Regions from separate parts of the Pantoea sp. SGAir0184 genome, predicted to be linked through region 1. Evidence: riboswitches for the same ligand, from Rfam matches in the RefSeq annotation. Region 1 holds a riboswitch; each other region holds the start of a gene.

Region 1 (6,746 bases):
ATCGCCGGGTGCACGCCGTAAACGTCAAAGTCGTCACCGTTTGGGATCGCCGCTTCCAGTTTCTCCAGCTGGCTGTCGAAATTGATTTTGGCATCCTTCACCGTCAGGCTTTCCCACACCAGGTCGAGAATGCGGCGATAGAGCTGCGGATCGGCAAACTCGGTCTGCTGACAGAAGGCCCAGTAATTGGGGAACATCCGCTCGCACAGACAGGCCATAAAGGTCATGTGCTGCCAGCTTTCCAGCTTCGCCAGACGCAAATGGACGGGGTTCTGTAACATCAAACTTACTCTCGGTAGATTAGCTGGCGGCAGTGTACCGCAAAAGCCGCGCACAAACAGCGTTAGCGCGCATTTTGCCACTTCACAAAAGCGGGACGGCCAGATGCCACGGCATCGGCCCAGCGCGTTGGCTCCGGCAAGCGGTAGCCAGCCATGCAGGCCTCAACCCAGTGCAGTGCGCTATCGAGGCTGACGCGGTGGCCGGTTGAGACAAACAGCGGATTGCAGCGCGTCTTGCTGCGCCACACCCAGGCAATCTGCTCGCCTTTATCCATCAGCGGCTGACGACTGCCCGGTGCCGCATCCGGCTCAGCGAAACGGCCGCACAGGCGCTTTTTCGCTACGCCGATGGTTGGCACATCCAGCAGCGAGCCGAAATGCGCGGCAACGCCCAGCCGGCGCGGATGAGAGATGCCATGGCCGTCGACGAACAGCAGATCGGGCCGCTGCGACAATTGCTGCCACGCCGCCTGCAGCGCTGGAATTTCGCGAAACGAGAGAAAACCGGGAATGTAAGGCATGGTGGTCGCGACACGCGCGATGCGATGCTCCACCAGCGTTAATGAAGGGTATTCGAGGATCACCAGGGCGGCGCGCGTTACCTCGCCGCCCTGTTCAAAACCAACATCGGCGCCGCCAATAAAGCGCGGCGGCAGTACGTCAAAATCATCCTGCCGCACCACGCTGGCGGCGAGCTGTACCTGTTGCTGTCGTAGTGCGGCTAAATCCATGCTTATCCCTGATGATATGGTCGTGATAGCCGATGCACCGCCTCCACAAACGCGCCAGCGTGCTCTGGCGGAACATCCTGATGAATCCCGTGACCGAGGTTGAAGACGTGGCCTTCGCCTGCGCCAAAGCCTTCCAGAATCCCCGCCACTTCCTGCTCAATTCGTGCAGGGGGTGCATACAGCATAGACGGATCCATGTTGCCCTGCAGCGCGACTTTATCGCCCACGCGGCGCCGCGCTTCGCCAATATCGGTGGTCCAGTCAAGACCCAGCGCATCACAGCCGGTGGCCGCCATCTCTTCCAGCCACTGGCCGCCGCCCTTGGTAAACAGGGTGATGGGCACGCGTCGTCCTTCGTTCTCATGCAGCACGCTGTCGACGATTTTGTGCATGTAATAGAGCGAGAATTCGCGATAGTCGCGCCCGGTCAGCACGCCGCCCCAGGTATCAAACACCATCACCGACTGCGCACCCGCTTTAATCTGCGCGTTGAGGTAAAGGATCACGCTCTCTGCCAGCTTATCCAGCAGCGCGTGCAGCGTCTGCGGCTCGGCGTACATCATCTTCTTGATTTTGGTGAAAGCCTTGCTGCTGCCGCCTTCTACCATGTAGGTTGCCAGCGTCCACGGGCTGCCGGAGAAACCGATCAGCGGCACTTCGCCCTTGAGGTTATGACGGATGGTGCGCACCGCATTCATCACGTAACCCAGCTCCTGCTCCGGATCCGGCACCGGTAGTTTATCCACATCGGCACGGCAGGCGATGGGGTGAGAGAAACGCGGGCCTTCGCCGGTCTCAAAGTAGAGCCCCAGGCCCATCGCATCCGGAATGGTCAGGATATCGCTGAAGAGGATCGCGGCATCCAGCGCATAGCGGCGCAGCGGCTGCAGGGTGACTTCGCACGCCAGCTCCGCGTTCTTACACAGCGACATAAAATCACCGGCCTCAGCGCGCGTGGCTTTGTATTCCGGCAGGTAACGCCCGGCTTGTCGCATCATCCATACCGGGGTGATATCCACCGGCTGGCGTAACAGGGCGCGCAGATAACGATCGTTCTTCAGTTCACTCATAATGGGCTCTCTCATGCTAAGGCCGGCAGTGTAGCATTTTCACGCCGCGCTGGCGCGACACAGCGCAACCGTATCTTCAATCAGCCGGCGCGCCACGGTGCCCGGCGGCGGCAACAGGGGCAGATCGTCGTAGCGATACCAGCCAGCATCCAGCAGCTCTTTACCATCGTGCTGCAGCTCGCCGCCATCGTACTCCGCCATGAACGCCATCATCAGCGAGTGCGGGAACGGCCACGGCTGCGAAGTTACGTAACGCACATTTTTTACCCGCACGTTGCTCTCTTCCATCACCTCACGGGCCACCGCCTGCTCCAGCGTTTCGCCGACTTCAACAAAACCGGCCAGCACGGTGTAGATGCTGTTGCGATGGCGCGCATGGTTTGCCAGCAGGATCTCCTCACCGCGACGAATCGCCACAATGATGCAGGGGGCGATTTGCGGGTAGTAGCGCTCGCGGCAGTGGCTGCACAGGCAGGCAAATTCGCGCTTGCTGTGCTGCATCTCATGACCGCAATAGCCGCACCAGCGATGCGAACGGTAGAACTCTGCCAGCTGCACGCCGCGCCCGGCGAGCTGAAACAGACCGACATCTTCGTCAATCAGCTGGCGCACCGAGGCCATATTGTCCGGACGCGCTTCGCATACCAGCCAGACGTTTTCGCCCTGCCACTCGCCAATCACTCTGCCGCTGCTGCCGGTCAGGCCAAACTCGCCGGATAAGCCATGCGGCAACTCGCCTTGCGGCAACCAAAGTTTCTGCGCAGAGCTGACAATCCACCAGCCAGCGTCTACGCTTGAGATCTCACGTTGCATCTTAATCGTTGTCCTTAGCGTCAAATGGCACGCTGAAATCCTGATGTTAAGTGTGTAATAAACAACTATAACTCACCTGGAGCCCCGTATGCTTACCCAGTTAGATAACCTGACCGAGCGTGTAGGTGGCGGTAATGAATTAGTCGACTCATGGTTGCGCGCCCGTCGACAGCTGCTCGTCACCTATTACGAGTTAATTGGCATGAAGCCGAACAAAGAAGCGCTGACCGCGCTGGATGAACAGGCGCTGGATGCGTTTTGCCATCGTCTGGTGGACTATCTCTCTACCGGCCACTTCAGCGTTTACGAGCGCATCATCAGCGAGATGTCCGGCGACAGCCCGATGATTGCGGCGGCGCAGATCTATCCGGCGCTGGAAGGCAATACTGAACGTCTGATGCAACTGTATGACAGCCATCTGCAACAGGCCATTAATGACGACAACTGCGTGGATTTCCAGCAGGCGCTGTCAGAAGTGGGCGAAGCGCTGGAGTCACGCTTTACGCTGGAAGACAAACTGATTCAGCTCGCCTGGGATAACCAGCTGGCGCGCCCGCCGGTGGCCAATGACAGCACCATTGCTCGTCCGGCCTGAACCGCTGCAGTTGTAAAAGACTTGTTATTCAGGAAAAGCCCTTTTATGCTGAATGGGCTTTTTTATTGTCTTTTTTAACGACAATACACAATCAAACTTTGCGATATAAGCGCAGCGTGCAACAGTCAGTAAAGTCGCTTATCGCGTAAAACGTAAACTTGTCGGAGTGCCCTTAGGGGCTGAGACCGTTAATTCGGGATCCGCGGAACCTGATCAGGTTAGTACCTGCGAAGGGAACAAGAGTAGATGTGATCAGCACGGTGCAGTCAGGCGCCCGCACCGTTTCTGTTACTCCTTCCGGACTCCGGACAAGCAGCTTCCCCTTGTTTTCAGGAAACTTGCTATGTCTGATGCTAAAACCTCACGTCGTGAACAACGCGCGCAGGCGCAAAAATTTATCGATTCGCTCCAGGGAACCGCCTTCCCTAACTCCAAACGTATCTGGATCAGCGGCAGCCGCGCGGATATCCGCGTCCCGATGCGCGAAATTCAGCTCAGCCCGACGCACACCGGCGGCAGCAAAGATCATCCGCAATACGCAGAAAATGAACCGATACCGGTGTATGACACTGCCGGTGCCTATGGCGATCCCCACGCGACCATTAATGTGCATCAGGGTCTGGCAAAATTACGCGCCGGCTGGATTGCCGAACGCAACGACAGCGAAACCATCAGCGCACTCAGCTCAAGCTACAGTCAGCAGCGGCTGGCAGATGACGGGCTGGATCATCTGCGTTTTGAACACCTGCCGCTGCCGCGCCGTGCCAAAGCGGGTCGCCGCGTCACGCAGCTGCATTATGCGCGTCAGGGCATCATCACGCCGGAGATGGAGTTTATCGCGCTGCGCGAAAACATGGGACGTGAGCGTATCCGCAGTGCAACGCTGTTGCAGCAGCACGCCGGCCACGGCTTTGGTGCGCAGCTGCCAGAGAATATCAGCGCCGAATTCGTACGCGCCGAAGTGGCCAGCGGCCGCGCCATCATTCCTGCCAACATCAATCACCCCGAATCGGAGCCGATGATCATCGGCCGCAATTTTCTGGTGAAGGTCAACGCCAACATCGGCAACTCGGCGGTAAGTTCGTCGATTGAAGAGGAAGTGGAAAAACTGGTGTGGGCCACGCGCTGGGGGGCAGATACCGTGATGGATCTGTCGACCGGCCGCTATATCCATGAAACGCGCGAGTGGATTTTGCGCAACAGTCCGGTGCCGATCGGCACGGTGCCAATCTATCAGGCGCTGGAAAAGGTCAACGGTATTGCAGAAGATCTTAACTGGGACATTTTCCGCGATACCCTGCTGGAACAGGCTGAGCAGGGCGTTGATTACTTCACCATTCACGCGGGCGTGCTGCTGCGCTATGTGCCGATGACCGCACAACGGCTGACCGGCATCGTGTCGCGCGGCGGCTCCATCATGGCGAAGTGGTGCCTGTCACATCATCAGGAAAACTTCCTCTACCAGCATTTCCGCGAAATCTGTGAAATCTGCGCCGCCTATGATGTCGCGCTGTCGCTCGGTGATGGTTTACGTCCCGGCTCGATTCAGGACGCCAACGACGAAGCCCAGTTTGCCGAACTGCGTACCTTAGGCGAGCTGACGCAAATCGCCTGGCAATATGATGTGCAGGTCATGATTGAAGGCCCCGGTCACGTGCCGATGCAGATGATCCGCCGCAATATGACCGAGCAGCTGGAACACTGCCATGAAGCGCCGTTTTATACGCTGGGCCCGCTGACGACCGATATCGCGCCGGGCTACGATCATTTCACCTCCGGGATTGGCGCCGCCATGATCGGCTGGTTTGGCTGCGCGATGCTGTGCTACGTCACGCCGAAAGAGCACCTTGGCCTGCCGAATAAAGAGGATGTTAAGCAGGGGCTGATTACCTACAAGATCGCCGCGCACGCTGCCGATCTGGCTAAAGGCCATCCCGGCGCGCAGATCCGCGACAACGCCATGTCGAAAGCTCGCTTTGAGTTCCGCTGGGAAGATCAGTTTAATCTGGCGCTCGACCCGCATACCGCGCGGGCCTATCACGACGAAACTCTGCCGCAGGAATCCGGCAAAGTGGCCCACTTCTGTTCCATGTGCGGCCCCAAATTCTGTTCAATGAAAATCACCCAGGAAGTGCGCGAATTTGCCGCCCGCCAGCAGGCGGAAGCCCAGCCGATAGCGCTGGGCATGGCGCAAATGTCCGATGCCTTCCGTAGCCGTGGCGGCGAGCTGTATCACGCCGCCGATGCCCTGAAAGAGGAAAAATGATGACTGAAGCCTTCCCTGCCACCGCGCCAAAACTGGGGCTCTATCCGGTTGTCGACAGCGTGTTGTGGATTGAACGCCTGCTGGCAGCCGGCGTGCGCACCCTCCAGCTGCGCATCAAAGATGGCGATGATCGCCAGATTGAAGCCGCAGTTCGCGATGCCATCGCCCTGGGCAAACAGTACGGCGCGCGGCTGTTTATCAACGATTACTGGCGCTTAGCGATTAAGTACAACGCCTATGGTGTGCATCTTGGTCAGGAGGACCTGGATGTGGCCGACCTGGATGCTATCCGCCACGCCGGCTTACGCCTGGGTCTGTCGACACACGATGACGCCGAGCTGGATCGCGCGCTGGCGCTGCGTCCGTCCTATATTGCGCTCGGGCACATCTTTCCGACACAAACCAAAGAGATGCCCTCTGCGCCACAGGGCATTGCCGAGCTGAAGCGCCATCTGGCGCGGCTGCAGCACATTCCCACCGTAGCGATTGGCGGCATTTCGCTGGCACGCGTGCCGGAGGTGCTGGCGACTGGCGTCGGCAGCATTGCCGTGGTCAGCGCGATTACCCAGGCGGAAGACTGGCAGGCGGCCACCCACCAGCTGCTGGCGCTGGTGGAATCCCCAGAGCATGTCGCAAAAGGGTTGTAACTGACTGCAACGGCGCTAAAAATCCGCGAATACGGTGCGCAAACGGCAGCAGTCAGGGCTGGCGCGACCGGGGACAAGCGCTAAAGTGAGCCTGCCCGCTGTCGCTTGCAGCGGGCCAGGGCTGGCTTCCCCGACTCTCTGTCCGGCCCTGCCTTTCCACCGTTATTCTGTCAGGGAGGTGATATGGCGCGTTTCCGCACTGCAGGCCTGCATGGCACGCTCCACGGCTGCGCCGAGGCTGGCAATCGCCTGCTCGGTTTGCTCATTCATTGGCAGACCATAATTGAGGCGCAGGCAGTTGCGATATTTACCCGCCGCCGAAAACAGCGAACCGACCGCCACC
Region 2 (6,746 bases), on a different contig from region 1:
CGCGTGGCATTCGCCATCATGCTATTTGCCACGCTGAGCTTTCTCGGTCTCGGCGCGCAGCCGCCCGAGCCGGAGTGGGGGCTGATGGTGTCCGAGGCGCGCAGCTATTTCTTTAAAGCACCGTGGATGATGATGATCCCCGGTCTGGCTATCGCGCTGGTGGCGATTGGCTTCAACCTGCTGGGCGATGGCCTGCGTGATGTGTTAAATCCAGGGAGCCACAAATGAAGAGTCCGCACAACCCGGTGCTGTCGGTGGACAATTACAGCCTCGATTATGCGTTAGCGCGCGGCCATTCGCTGCCGGTACTGCGCGATATCACCCTGCAGGTGATGCCGGGCGAAGTGCTGGGGCTGGTAGGGGAGTCCGGCTCCGGCAAGACCACCCTCGGCTGGGCGATCATGCGCTGGCTGGCCAGTAACGCACGCGAGCAGGCGGGTGATATCCGGCTGAACGGCGAGAGCCTGCTGCAGTTGCCAGCGCACCAACTGATGGCGCTGCGCGGTAAAAAGCTTGGCATGATTTTTCAGGATCCCAGCGCGTCGCTGAACCCGACACTGACGCTGGGTGAACAGGTCACCGAAGTGCTGCGCCGTCATCGTGGGCTGTCAGCGCGCGAAGCGCAGCAGCTGGGGGAATCTCTGCTGCGCGATGTCGAGCTGAAGCACCCGGCACGCATGATGCAGCGCTATCCGCATCAGGTTTCCGGCGGTGAGAAGCAGCGCATCCTGATCGCTACCGCCTTCGCCTGCCAGCCGGACTGCCTGATTTTTGATGAGCCGACCACGGCGCTGGACGTCATCAGCTCGGCGCAAATCCTCGATCTTTACGAGCGACTGCGCGCCGAGACCGGCGTCGCATCGCTGTATATCTCACACGATCTGGCGCTGGTGGCGAAAGTGGCCGACCGCGTGTGCGTGCTGGAGCAGGGCCGCATCGTCGAGCAGGCCGCGACGCGCACGCTGTTCAGCGCGCCCGCGCATCCGTATACGCGCAAACTGATTGCCGCGGTGCCGGATCCGCAGCATCGGCTGGTCGCGGATGCGGCCGGCAGTCAGCCGCTGCTCAGCCTGCAGGCGATAACGATTGATTATGGCCAGCACGGCGTGCTCGATCGGCTGTTGAAACGGGAGGCGAACACGACGCGGGCCGCCAATGCGGTTTCGCTGACGGTGCATCAGGGCGAAATTCTCGGCGTGGTCGGCGAGTCCGGTTCGGGTAAATCTTCACTCGGCAAGGCGATAACGGGTCTGGTGCCGTTCACTGGCAGCATCGACTTCTGCGGCGCGACGTTATATGGCCGCGCGCAAATGGACCCGGCGTATCGCCGCCGCGTGCAGATGATTTTTCAGCATCCGGATGCGTCACTCAATCCGCGCATGACCGTCGGCGAAATTATCGCCCGTCCGCTGCGGCTGTATGGACTGCCACCGGGAGAAAGCGAGGCGCAGGCGGTGGCGCGTCTGCTGCAGGAAGTGCGGCTGCCCGCGGAATTTGCCAGCCGCTATCCGCACGCGCTGTCGGGGGGGCAAAAGCAGCGCGTGGCGATTGCGCGCGCCTTCGCTAACCCGCCGGACCTGGTGATTTGCGATGAAATCACGGCGGCGCTCGATGTGTCGGTGCAGGCCACCATTATCGAGCTGCTGCTGGAGCTGCGCCGTCGCTACGGCACGGCGTATCTGTTCATCACCCACGATCTCAATCTCATCCGCCAGATCGCGCATCGCGTGGCGGTGATGTATCGCGGTGATGTGGTGGAAGTGCTGCCCGGCGAGAATATGCGGGCGCAGGCACAGCATCCTTACACCCGTGCACTGCTTGATGCCGTGCACATCCCTGATCTGACCCAATCCGTGGCATAACGAGAAACGCATGAACCCTGAACAGTTAATTCATCACATCGATCGTGAATACTGCCTCGCTTTCCTGGCAAAAATGGTGCAGCACAAAAGTTACAGTGCCACCGAGGGCGAACGCGAATTAGCCCGCTATATGGCAGAACAGATGGCGCAGCTCGGGCTGGAGACGGAACTGCAGCCGGTGGCCGGCGATCGGCTGAACGCTATTGGGCGGCTGGCCGGCAGCGGAGGCGGCCACAGCCTGCTGTTCAACGGTCATCTTGATACTAACCCGGTCACCGAAGGCTGGACCGTCGATCCGTGGGCGGGGAAAATCGACGATCAGTTTATTTACGGCATCGGCGTTTCTAACATGAAAGCGGGCGATGCCGCCTATTTCTGCGCGCTAAAGACGTTGATTGATGCCGGCGTGAAGCTCAGGGGTGACGTGATCCTCACTTATGTGGTCGGCGAGTTACAGGGCGGCATCGGTACGCTGGCCGCCATTGAGCAGGGTGTACGCGCCGACTATTTCATCAATGCCGAACCCACGGATTTACAGGCGCTGACCATGCATGCCGGCTCGCTGATGTTCACCATTGAACTGACCGGCGATACGCGCCATCTGTCAAAGCGTGAGGAGGCGGTAGACGCGATTGCGGCGGCGGTCGAACTGATTCCGCAGATCAATAACATCACCTTCAGCGGAGCGAAAAGCGCAGAACACCGCAAAATTAACCGTGGCCATATTGGCACCGTACACGGTGCGCTGGGGCGTGATTTGCAGGAGTGGCGGCCGCCGCAGGTCGCGGATTTTGTCCGCCTGAAAGGCTCCGCCCGCTTTGCGCCGGGGCAAACGGTGGACGGCGTGCTGGCCGATCTGCAGGCCCTGCTGGATGCACTGTGCCAGCGCTATCCGGGCCTGCAGGCACAGCTGTTCGATGACGGCCTGCGCGATAAACCCACCATGCTGCCGTTTGAGGTGTCGCCGGAATCACCAATCGTTAAAGCGGTCAATCGCGGCTGGCAGACTGTGCGCGGTACGCCGCAGCCCACCGGGGTGATCACGCCGCCCGCCTTCTACGGTACCGATGCGGCGCACCTGTATCAGCATGCGGGTATGGAGGGCATCGTGTGCGGGCCCGGCGGCAAGTACAACACCATGCCGGACGAGCGCGTTGAGATCAGTGAATTTCTCGATATGGTGCGTATCTATTTGCTGGCGATCCTCGACATCTGCCAGCCGGTTGAACCGGCGTCATGATCGCCGACGCGCTGTCACGGCTGCGCAGCGCCATGCTCGCCGCCGACATTGAGGTGATGCTGATCGATCATGGCGAACTGCTGGCATGGTTAACCGGTTATACCGTGTCGGAAACGCGTTATCGTGCCTGTCTGGTGCCGTTGCAGGACGAACCGTGGATGGTGCTGCGCCAGCTGGATGCCGCGCCGTGCCGCGCGCAGTCACCGCAGCTGGCGATTGACGCGTACCGTGATGAAGACGATCCGTGGCTGGCGGTGGCGCAGAGCCTGACGCGGCGCGGCTATCAGCGGGCGCGGCTGGGCGCGGATTATGCATCCTACGGCATGACGGTACACAGCTGGCAGCAGCTGGCGCGCCATCTGCCCGGGGTGCGCTGGTGTGATGTCAGCGGCATCAGCGACCGGTTGCGCAGCGTTAAATTTCAGGCTGAAATCGCCAGCTTACGCCAGGCCGCCAGCATTGCCGATGCCACGCTGGCCCAGCTGAGTGCGCAGGTGCAGGGCGGCTGGCGTGTGCGAGATGTCGCCGCGCTGGCGGCGGCACAATTTCTGCGGCTCGGTGCTGACAGCGGTGAAACCGGACCGATTGTTATCGCCAGCGGCGACAACGGATTTTTGCATGCCAGCGGCCATGAGCAGCGTCTGCAAGCGGGCGATGTGCTGCACGTTGAGCTGATCCCAAAAGTGCGGCACTACAGCGCGCGGCTGATGCGTCCGCTGATTGTCGGTGAAAGCTCTGCGGCGCGCGCGGCGCTGGCACAACAGCTGATCGCCATTCAGGATCGCCAGCTACGGGCGATGAAGCCGGGCGTTGCGGCCTGCACGGTGGATGCCGTCGCGCGCGAGGCGGTGCTTAGCGCCGGGCTGCGTGAGGATTACAGCAACATCACTGGTTATGCGCTGGGTCTGTATACGCGCACCCCGCGTCCGAGCGATTTCAGCTGCTGTTTTCATCCTCAGGCGCCGTGGTTACTGGAGGAAAACATGGTATTTCACATGTATATTTCAGCGCAGGGCCTCGCCTTCAGTGAAACCGTGCGCGTCACGGCACAGGGCGCAGAGCGACTCACCACGCTGCCGCGCCAGCCGTTTACGCTGCCGGCTAACAATAAACAGGATGATGTACAGTGCAGGACGTTGAATTAATCGATTTGGCTGCCACCTTGCCGGGCCTGATGTTTGATCTAAAATACGCCACCGCCGATAACATCGCCGGGTATGCCATTTATCGCGACGCGCAGGCGCTGCTGCATCCGGATGCCGCCGCCGCGCTGCGCCGCAGCTGCGATATCGCCCAGCTGGCGGAATTTCGCCTGCTGGTGCTGGACGCGTATCGTCCGCAGCAGGCGCAGTGGCACTTGTGGGATGCCTGTCCCGACGCGGATTATGTGGTGCCACCGACGCGGGGCTCGAATCACAGCCGTGGCGTGGCGATCGATGTGACGCTGGTGGATGAGTCGGGCAACATTCTGGAGATGGGGACCGGGTTTGACGACATGTCTGCTGAGTCGCACCCGTTCCATCCCAACGTGCCGCAGCAGGCGCAGCGCCATCGCCTGTTGCTGAACGCCATCATGCTCGGCGGCGGTTTTGTCGGCATGCCCACCGAATGGTGGCACTTTGAACTGCCGGATGCGCAAAACTATCCGCTGCTCAGCGATCGCTTTGCCTGCGTCAGCCGGGCTGATCGCGTTCCTGTGAGTGATATTGCGCGTTAATAATCGCGTTGCTGAAGCGGGGGGTTCTGCGCCTTCCCGCCTTGACACGCCCTCCGTTCCGACCCCAGAATGCAGCTTGTTCCAAGGGGTGCCCTGTTAGAGGGCTGAGATTCTACCCGCGCGGCTGTCACGGCCGGCAACGTAGTGACCCTCTGAACCTGATCCGGCTAATACCGGCGTAGGGATGTGGAACCAGGGTCACTGCACGCCCTCATTCCCTCTTTGCGCCTTTCTGCGAATCCTGCGCATTTCTCAGGCCCTGGCTGGCCGTTATGCCGCAGTCCAAAGAGGGCACCTTCATGACCGAAGCGTCAATCATCGCCGCGCTGCTGGCGTTTATGCAGCGCGAAGAAACCACGGAAGCGGATTTCAACCAGCTGGCGCTGCAGCTGTTCGCGTGGCAATTCGAACACAATCTTCCTTACGCCCGCTTCGCCCGCCAGCGCGGCCGCACGCCGCTGACGGTCAAACAGTGGCGGCAGATTCCGGCGGTGCCGATTACGGCGTTTAAAGATCTGACGCTGAGCTGCCGTCCGGTGGCGGAGATTCCCCACATCTTTATGACCAGCGGCACCACGGGGACCGGCCGGGGGCGCAGCTATCACCCGACGCTGGCGGTTTACGATCGCTCGATGCTGATCAATTTCCGCCAGCGCTTTATGGCCGGATATCCGCGCCTGCCGATGGCGATCCTGTTTCCGCACAGCAGCGAGCTGCCCAACTCTTCGCTGGCCCATTATCTGACGCTGGCGATGCAAGAATGTGGCACGCAAGACAGCGAAGTGATGGTGGATGCGCAGGGGCTGAAACTGCCTCGTCTGATCGCCGCGCTGGAGCAGGCGCAGGCCAGCGGCCAACCCTATGCCCTGCTGGGTGCCAGCTACAGTTTTGTCCACCTGCTGGACGAACTGGCGCGTCAGCAGCGGCGTTTCAGGCTGCCGCCGGGCAGCCGCATCCTCGACACCGGGGGTTTTAAGGGCCAGTCGCGTGAAGTGGCGGCGGAGGCGTTTTATAGCGTGCTGCAGCAGACGCTCGGCGTTCCGCGTTCGCACTGCATCAATATGTACGGCATGACTGAACTCAGCACGCAGTTTTACGATTCCGGCAATGAAATCTGCCCGCCGGTGAAATCCGGACCGCACTGGATCCGCACGCGCGTGGTCAACCCGCTGACCGGTGCGGAGGTGCCGGAAGGTGAGACAGGCGTACTGGTGCATCACGATCTCGCCCATTTCAATTCTGTTTCCGCCATTCTGACCGAAGATGCCGGCGTGATGGTGCCCGGCGGGTTTCAGCTGCTGGGGCGCGTCGCGGGCGCGGATGCCAAAGGCTGCTCGCTGGCGATGGAATCGTTTCTCGCTGCCGCGCAGGCACGGGCATGAAAGTGTATGCCGGACATCTGCCGGGCATCCGCCACAGCGAGGTGGCGTGGCACAGCCTGCACTTTGGCCAGCAGGGCAGCGCGCTGGAAGTGTGTGTGCCGGTGCTGTCCGAGGCGCAGATTGCCACGCTGGCGGCCAGCGTACGCGATAACGCGCGCCGCTACCTGCACACCCTGAGCGTAGCGCGCATCACCGCGTTGATTGATGAAGCCATCGCGCGCCTGCTTGACCGTTCGCACCCGGTGCGCCAGCAGGCGGAGCGGTTGCTGCCGCTGGTTACCGGCTATGACGCCGACATGCTGCGGCTCGGTTTAACCGGCTATCTCAAAACCTTTCGTGAACCGCAGCTGCGGCGTTTTCTGGCGGAGGAATTCGGCAACGTGCAGATGCTGGACGATTTTCAGCCGCGGCCAAAAGGCGGCTTTGTCCGCGCGTTTGGTCCGCAGCTGTTGCTGCAGATCTGGGCCGGCAATGTGCCGGGTTTGCCGCTGTGGAGCCTGATTGCCGGCCTGCTGGTGAAGGCGGGAAGCGTGGGCAAGGTGGCG
Region 3 (6,746 bases), on a different contig from region 1:
AGCTCGTAGTTACGGAAGATGGTCAGCGCGCCGTCAATTTTATGCGTCAGCAGCGCGGAGACGGCGTCCATATTCAGATTTACCAGCTTCACGCTGTTAACGTCGACGCCCTGCGATTTCAGCATGTTGCGGATAGCCACATCTTCCGCGCCGGGAATCGCATAGCCAATCGATTTACCGGCGAAGTCTTTAATACTGTGGATATCGCCCGATACGGCTGTCAGGGTGTTCAGCGGCTGGTTAATAAGCGTGCCAACCCGGATTACCGGCACCTGCTTGTCCACCAGCGTATAGAGCTGTGGCTGATAGCTAATCGCCAGATCCGCCTTGCCTGCCGCCAGCAACAGCGGTACCGACGCGGAATCCGCCGGTGCGATCATCTCGACATCCAGCCCCTGCTGTTTAAACGCCCCGCTGTACTGAGCGGCAAAGATCGCCGTGTGGTTTGGGTTAATGAACCAGTCGAGCAGCAGCCGCACCTTTTCGGCTGCCTGCGCGTTGACGGTGGCCAGCAGCAGTAACGAAGCGATGGCACGAAGAAGTCTGTTCACTCAAGTTCCTTAGTATGATTGCCAGAGAAATTTTTTACGCACCAGCGCCACGGCCGCTGAGAGCAGCAGCGCCAGGCTCATTAACAGCAGCAGTGCGGCAAAACTGGTGGCCGTTTCCAGCCGCGCGTTGGATTGCATCATCAGGTAGCCCAACCCTTCGCTGGCACCGACCCACTCGCCGATCACCACCCCAATGGGTGCCAGCACCACCGCCATTTGCAGGCCGGCGAAAAACTGCGGCAGCGCAGCCGGCCAGCGCACGCGCCAGAAAATTCGCCAGCGCGAGGGATACAGCGTTTGCGCCAGCTCCAGCCAGCCGGCAGGCGTACGGCATAAACCGTCGAACAGCGACAGGCACAGCGGGAAAAACAAAATCAGCGCCGCCACCACGACTTTTGACGCGATGCCAAAACCCAGCCACAGCACCAGCAGCGGGGCCAGCGCAAATACCGGGATGGTCTGGCTGGCCGTCACCAGCGGAAACAGCACCCGACGCAGTAGCGGGCTGGAAGCCATCAGCACCGCCAGCACCACGCCACCGCCGACGCCCAGCAGCAGCGCCAGCACAATTTCCGCCAGCGTAAACATTGCGTGATGCGCGAGCAGCTGCCGCTTTTGCCACAGAGCCTCCAGCACCGCCTGCGGTGCCGGCAGCAGAAATGCCGGTACGCCGTTGTGGCGCGCCAGCAGCCACACGCCCAGCACCACCGCGATCAGGTAGATACCACTACTCAGCTTTTTCATAGGAATTCAGTCGGGAAAAGAGTTCGGCCTGCGCCTGCAGCAGTCCGGCATCATTGAGCGCGCGCGGCACCGTACCGTTCGGCACAGGCCAGTGCGTCATCTGCAGCGGCTGGCCGTGCAACAGCAGAATGTCATCGGCCATACGGCAGGCTTCCAGCGGATCGTGGGTCACCAGCAGCACCGTTTTGCCGCGCAGCAGCGTCGCGGTCAGCGTTTGCAGTTGGTGTTTGGTCATCACATCCAGCGTGGCGAATGGCTCATCCATCAGCACCAGCTCGCGCTGCGCATACAGCGTGCGCGCCAGCGCGACCCGCTGCCGCATGCCACCCGAGAGCTGTGAGGGCGCGGCTTGCGCCTCGTCTTCCAGTCCCACCTGTGCCAGCAAGTGGTGCGCCCGCACGCGGTCCGGCTTCGCACCGCTTAGACGCGCCGTCAACATCACGTTCTCCAGCACCGTCAGCCACGGATAGAGCAGATCCTGCTGCCCCATCCATGCCACGTGCTGCGCAATACCGCTCAGGCTGCCCTGCTGCGGCTGCACTAAGCCGGCCACCAGACGCAGCAGCGTGCTTTTACCAATGCCGCTGCAGCCCAGCAGCACCGTGGTTTTGCCGCCGCGCAGTTGCAGATTGAGCCGATCGCATAGCTGTTTTTCGCCCCAGGCAAAGCTCACCTGGTCAAAGCGGATGTCCTGCGTCATGGCCGCCGCGCCGCCAGAATTGCCAGGTGGCTAAAGCCGCGCTGCGCCAGTGCGCTGGCCGCCTGCGCTGCCCGGATGCCGCTGGCGCAGACCAGTACGATGCGGCGATCCGCCGGTGGCTGCCAGGCGTCCAGTTCGTGCGGCAGCACGCGCTCAACCCGTTCGGCCACGCTGGCGGGCGCCTCTTCGCAGCTGCGCAGCTCCACAATGCAGTCTCCGGGTTGTAACAGGTGAGCATCAATAAACGGCACGCCGGGCTGGGCCGGTTCCTGTGCCGCATCAAAGCGGAACGAACGAAAGTGCCAGCTGACGAAGTCACAGTTGACCATGCAGCCGAGCGGTGAGGGTTGCAGCCCGAGCAGTACGCTGAGCGCCATCTGCGCCTGCATCGCCCCCAGCGCCGCCACGGCCGGGCCCATCACGCCAGCGGTGTTACAGTTAGCCGCGGAAGCAGGCAGCTGCGGAAACAGCGCACGATAGCTCGGCGCGCCGCCGCAAAAACCGCCAGCATAGCCCTGACGACCCAGCACCGAGGCGCTGATCAGCGGTATGCCTGCCTGGAAACAGGCATCAGACAGTTGGTAAGTCACCGCGAAGTTATCGGCGGCATCAATCACCAGATCGCACCCCGTCAGCGCCTGCGCGATATTGCTGGCGCTCAGCGCCTCGGGCACCGCTTCGATTTGCACCTCAGGATTGCGCTGCTGCAAAGCCTGCTGCGCCGCCACAGCTTTGCTGCGACCCACATCCTGCAGGGTGAACAGCGTCTGGCGATGCAGGTTATGCAGCGCGACCTGATCATCATCGTACAGGCACAGCTGACCGACGCCCGCGCCCGTCAGCTGAGGCAGCAGCGTGGCGGCCAGCCCACCGGCACCGGCTACCAGCACGCGGGCGCGAGCCAGTTTCTGCTGCCCGACGACGCCAATTTCCGGCAGCATCATCTGGCGTTGGTAGCGTTCCATTGCGCGCTCCTTAGTTCAGGTTAGCGAGGCCGAAGATCGGCGTTGAGGCCACGGCCATATCACGCTTCTCCATCAGCCCGGCATCGCGCGCGCCCTGCCCGGCGGCGATCGCCTGGCTGAACGCGCGCGCCATCGCCACCGGATCGCCCGCTTTCGCCACGGCGGTATTGAGCAGGATGGCATCGAAGCCCATCTCCATAGCCTGCGCTGCCTGTGACGGTGCGCCGATGCCGGCATCAATGATCAGTGGAATATCGCTGAACCAGGCTCGCATCGCCCGCAGCCCGTCAATATTTCGCAGTCCCTGGCCGGAGCCGATGGGCGCGCCCCACGGCATCAGCAGTTCACAGCCGGCGGCCAGCAGTTTTTCACCGACAATCAGATCCTCCGTGGTGTAGGGAAACACCTGGAAGCCGTCGGCGCACAGAATGCGTGCCGCTTCGACCAGCGCGAACGGATCGGGCTGCAGCGTGTCGGCATGACCAATCACTTCCAGCTTGATCCACGGCGTGTTAAACAACTCGCGCGCCATGTGCGCGGTGGTGACGGCCTCTTTGACCGTGTGGCAGCCAGCGGTATTGGGCAGCACGCGCACATTCAGGCCCGTCAGCAGCTCGCGAAAAGCCGCGCCCGCCGTGCCTTCGCGGCGCAGGCTGACAGTGATAATTTCACTGCCGGATGCGGCGATCGCCTGCTGCAAAATCGCCGGTGAAGGGTAGCCTGCGGTGCCGAGCAGCAAGCGTGACTGCGGTGTAAAATCGTAAAACATCGCTCAGCCTCCCTGCATCGGTGACAGGACTTCCAGCTGCCAGCCTTCCTGCAACTGCAGGCTGGCATACTGACTTTTCGGCACAAAATCGCCATTGCAGGCGGTGGCAACACAGACCGCATCGATTTGCTGTTCGATCAGCAATTCGCTGAGGCTGCTGGCCTCAGTGCTGATGGTGCGGCCGTTAAGCTGAATATTCATGGCTAACCTCCCCGGACAGGCGCTGCATCAGCTGTTCTGCCATCATTGGTGCCAGCAGAAAACCGTGACGATACATGCCGTTAAGATAAAAAATACCGTTGTGATAGTGGATTTCCGGCAGATTAGCCGGCCATGCCGGACGCAGACCGCTGCCGCTTTCGTTGACGCGCGCTTCCGCCAGCGCCGGGTGCAGGGTGTAGGCCGCGCTGAGCAGTTCCATCATGGCGCGCGCGCTGATAGCGCTGGCATCGTCGCTTTCGATCATGGTGGCGCCGAGCATGAAGTGGCCGTCGCGACGCGGCACCAGATAACAGGGAAAACGCGGATGGAGCAGACGAATCGGCCGGGAAAATGACACCTCATGACTCTGCAGGATCAGCATTTCCCCACGCACCGCGCGCAGGCCGGAGAGCTGCGCTCTGGCATGGATACCGCGACAGTCGATGATCCGGCCCGATGGCTGGCGCGCATCAAAGCGGACGCCGCGCTGCAGCAGTTTGTCACGCAGTTCAGCCAGCGCACGGCGCGGATCGAGATGTGCTTCGCGCGGGAAAAACAGTCCGCGCGCAAACCGGTTTTCCAGCGCCGGTTCAAGCGACGCCGGATCAACCCATTGATGCGCCGTCGTCATGCGCGCGAAGCGGTTTAACTCCGGGTTATCACGCGGCGGTGCCAGCACTAACGTACCCTGATGCACCACGCTGCTGACGCGCGTTTGCCACCATGCCGCAGCATGCTGGCCGAGGGTAATTACGTCGGCTGGCGCGCTTTCAGCTTCACACCACGGCGCCAGCATGCCACCGGCAAACCACGAGGCAGGCTGACGCGCTTCATCATCAATGACCTCGACGGTTTCGCCGCGCTCAGCCAGTAGCGTGGCAACACAAAGCCCGGACACGCCGCTACCGAGCACGCTCCAGCGGCTCATGAATCACGTTCCGGTAAATAATCTGGGAAATTCACATCGGCCTCTCAGTGATAACTGAGACCCGCAGATACAGGTGAAGGGAATCGACGCCAGCGATCGGGCTCGCCTTTGCGCCAGACGGCTTTGCACATGAGCCGTCAGTCTTCCTACGCCAGTATCAACTGGGTCAGGTTCAAAGGGTCGCTAAGCCGCGCAGTGCGCTATTAGCCTCTCAGTCTCTCAGGCGAGACTCCCCCGACGCGTCTATTTGTATTGCAGGCGCTGGCTGGCGTCAAGCAGCACGTTAACTGCGCTGCCCGCGTTGTGGATCAAAATTGCAACATATGGTATACCAGACGGATAGCGGGCAGATGATAAAAAAGACTTTTTTATTATTCACTTATAAATTTTTCAGCTAATCATGGAAGCATTATGAATAAGTTTCGTGTGGCTTTTATTAAAGCAGGATGGCATCAGGCGATCGTGAACAACGCGCTGGTGGGATTTGAGCAGGAACTGACCGAACAAGGCGTCGAAAATACATTAAAAAGCTATGACGTACCCGGCGCGTTTGAAATGCCGCTGCTGGCTAAACGCCTGGCCGAAACCGGCAAATTTGATGCGATTGTCTGCGCCGCGCTGGTGGTCGACGGTGGCATCTATCGCCATGACTTTGTCGCGCAGGCCGTCGTCGATGGCCTGATGAATGTACAGCTCGCCACCAATGTTCCGGTGTTTTCGGTATCACTCACTCCGCACAATTTTCAGCCGGTCGATGCGATTGAAGCGTTTTATACCGAACATTTTATTAAAAAAGGCAAAGAAGCCGCACGCGCCGCTCTGATGATTCATCAGCTACAGATCGATTAATATTTTTTAAGCGGTAGCGGTAATAATTGATGGCCGGATTAAATAAAGAAATTTCTGGCCGATGAATATTTCAACGCGGGGCTATTGACGGCAGGTTATGAAGTGAAATGATTTCGCCAGCATTCCGGCTGGCGAAATCCTGAGTAGCGGTGGAATTAACGGCTGACTTCGTGACCAATCAGGCCGCCGATAGCCGCGCCGCCGAGGGTACCGAAGGTGCTGCCGCCGGTCAGAACGGCGCCGCCTACCGCACCTACACCAGCGCCAATGGCGGTGTTGCGGCCACGATGAGACATGCCACAAGCCGTTACAGAAAAGGCTAAAACCAATACCACTGCGATATTAAAGCTGCGTTTTAAAACCATCAAAATCCTCATTACCATTAATTCTAATGGAATGTAATAGTGTTAACTTTGTTTGTTGTTTAGCCGCCAAATACCTGGCGTAGCGTGCTTATCCTGGAGGCAAATTTAAGGGGCTTTGCATTTTTGTGGAAGGTAAAAATTCCTATTTTATGCCGGACCTGCCAGGTGCTGGTTATTATTCGTACCTTAAGCCAAATAAAAAGGCATGGCGTGAAGGTTCACGCCATGCCTCGATGACTTACCGCGCAATGAATTAACGCTGCGGATGATTAACTTCTACTGGTCGTAAATCAAACACCAGCACTTCAGCATTGTTACCGTTGGCGAACTGCAGCGCCGTCTCATTGCGTACGCGCGCGCCGTCGCCGGCTTTGAAGCTCACGCCATTCACTTCAATGCTGCCGCGCGCCACGTGAATATAAGCATAGCGATCGTTAGCCAGTTCCAGCGTCTGCTGCTCAGCACCGTCAAACAGTCCCGCGTAAATACGCATATCCTGACGTACGCGCAGCGAGCCGTTGTCGCCTTGTGGCGAAACAATCAGGCGCAGCTGACCACGTTTGTCGGCCTCTGCCACTGACACCTGCTGGTAACCTGGCTCGGTACCGCGTTCTGCCGGCACAATCCAGATCTGCAGGAAGTGCACATTGTCCTGTTTCGAGTGGTTAAACTCG

What was found. A riboswitch is a leader RNA that binds a small molecule or an ion and turns the genes downstream of it on or off. The one in region 1 is predicted to bind thiamine pyrophosphate.
Region 2: linked by a shared signal. The riboswitch ahead of C1N60_RS20925 (LuxE/PaaK family acyltransferase) and the one ahead of thiC (phosphomethylpyrimidine synthase ThiC) in region 1 are both predicted to bind thiamine pyrophosphate.
Region 3: linked by a shared signal. The riboswitch ahead of C1N60_RS21940 (FAD-dependent oxidoreductase) and the one ahead of thiC (phosphomethylpyrimidine synthase ThiC) in region 1 are both predicted to bind thiamine pyrophosphate.

What each region holds. Positions count from the first base shown of each region.
Region 1 covers NZ_CP028050.1:3,919,353-3,926,098, forward strand. The annotation lists gene C1N60_RS18535 (YjaG family protein) at 1-281, opposite strand, end outside; gene nfi (deoxyribonuclease V) at 344-1,012, opposite strand; gene hemE (uroporphyrinogen decarboxylase) at 1,015-2,082, opposite strand; gene nudC (NAD(+) diphosphatase) at 2,122-2,895, opposite strand; gene C1N60_RS18555 (Rsd/AlgQ family anti-sigma factor) at 2,984-3,490, shown strand; TPP riboswitch at 3,643-3,743, shown strand; gene thiC (phosphomethylpyrimidine synthase ThiC) at 3,834-5,756, shown strand; gene thiE (thiamine phosphate synthase) at 5,756-6,403, shown strand; partial or broken gene C1N60_RS18570 (PLP-dependent aminotransferase family protein) at 6,566-6,746, opposite strand, start outside.
Region 2 covers NZ_CP028051.1:198,851-205,596, reverse strand. The annotation lists gene C1N60_RS20950 (ABC transporter permease) at 1-228, shown strand, start outside; gene C1N60_RS20945 (dipeptide ABC transporter ATP-binding protein) at 225-1,862, shown strand; gene C1N60_RS20940 (M20 family metallopeptidase) at 1,873-3,102, shown strand; gene C1N60_RS20935 (M24 family metallopeptidase) at 3,099-4,247, shown strand; gene ddpX (D-alanyl-D-alanine dipeptidase) at 4,277-4,819, shown strand; TPP riboswitch at 4,894-5,023, shown strand; gene C1N60_RS20925 (LuxE/PaaK family acyltransferase) at 5,092-6,201, shown strand; gene C1N60_RS20920 (acyl-CoA reductase) at 6,198-6,746, shown strand, end outside.
Region 3 covers NZ_CP028051.1:394,525-401,270, reverse strand. The annotation lists gene C1N60_RS21970 (ABC transporter substrate-binding protein) at 1-551, opposite strand, end outside; gene C1N60_RS21965 (ABC transporter permease) at 561-1,295, opposite strand; gene C1N60_RS21960 (ABC transporter ATP-binding protein) at 1,279-1,995, opposite strand; gene C1N60_RS21955 (HesA/MoeB/ThiF family protein) at 1,992-2,960, opposite strand; gene C1N60_RS21950 (thiazole synthase) at 2,971-3,729, opposite strand; gene thiS (sulfur carrier protein ThiS) at 3,733-3,930, opposite strand; gene C1N60_RS21940 (FAD-dependent oxidoreductase) at 3,914-4,858, opposite strand; TPP riboswitch at 4,985-5,104, opposite strand; gene C1N60_RS21935 (6,7-dimethyl-8-ribityllumazine synthase) at 5,270-5,707, shown strand; gene C1N60_RS21930 (glycine zipper 2TM domain-containing protein) at 5,863-6,072, opposite strand; gene C1N60_RS21925 (pirin family protein) at 6,326-6,746, opposite strand, start outside.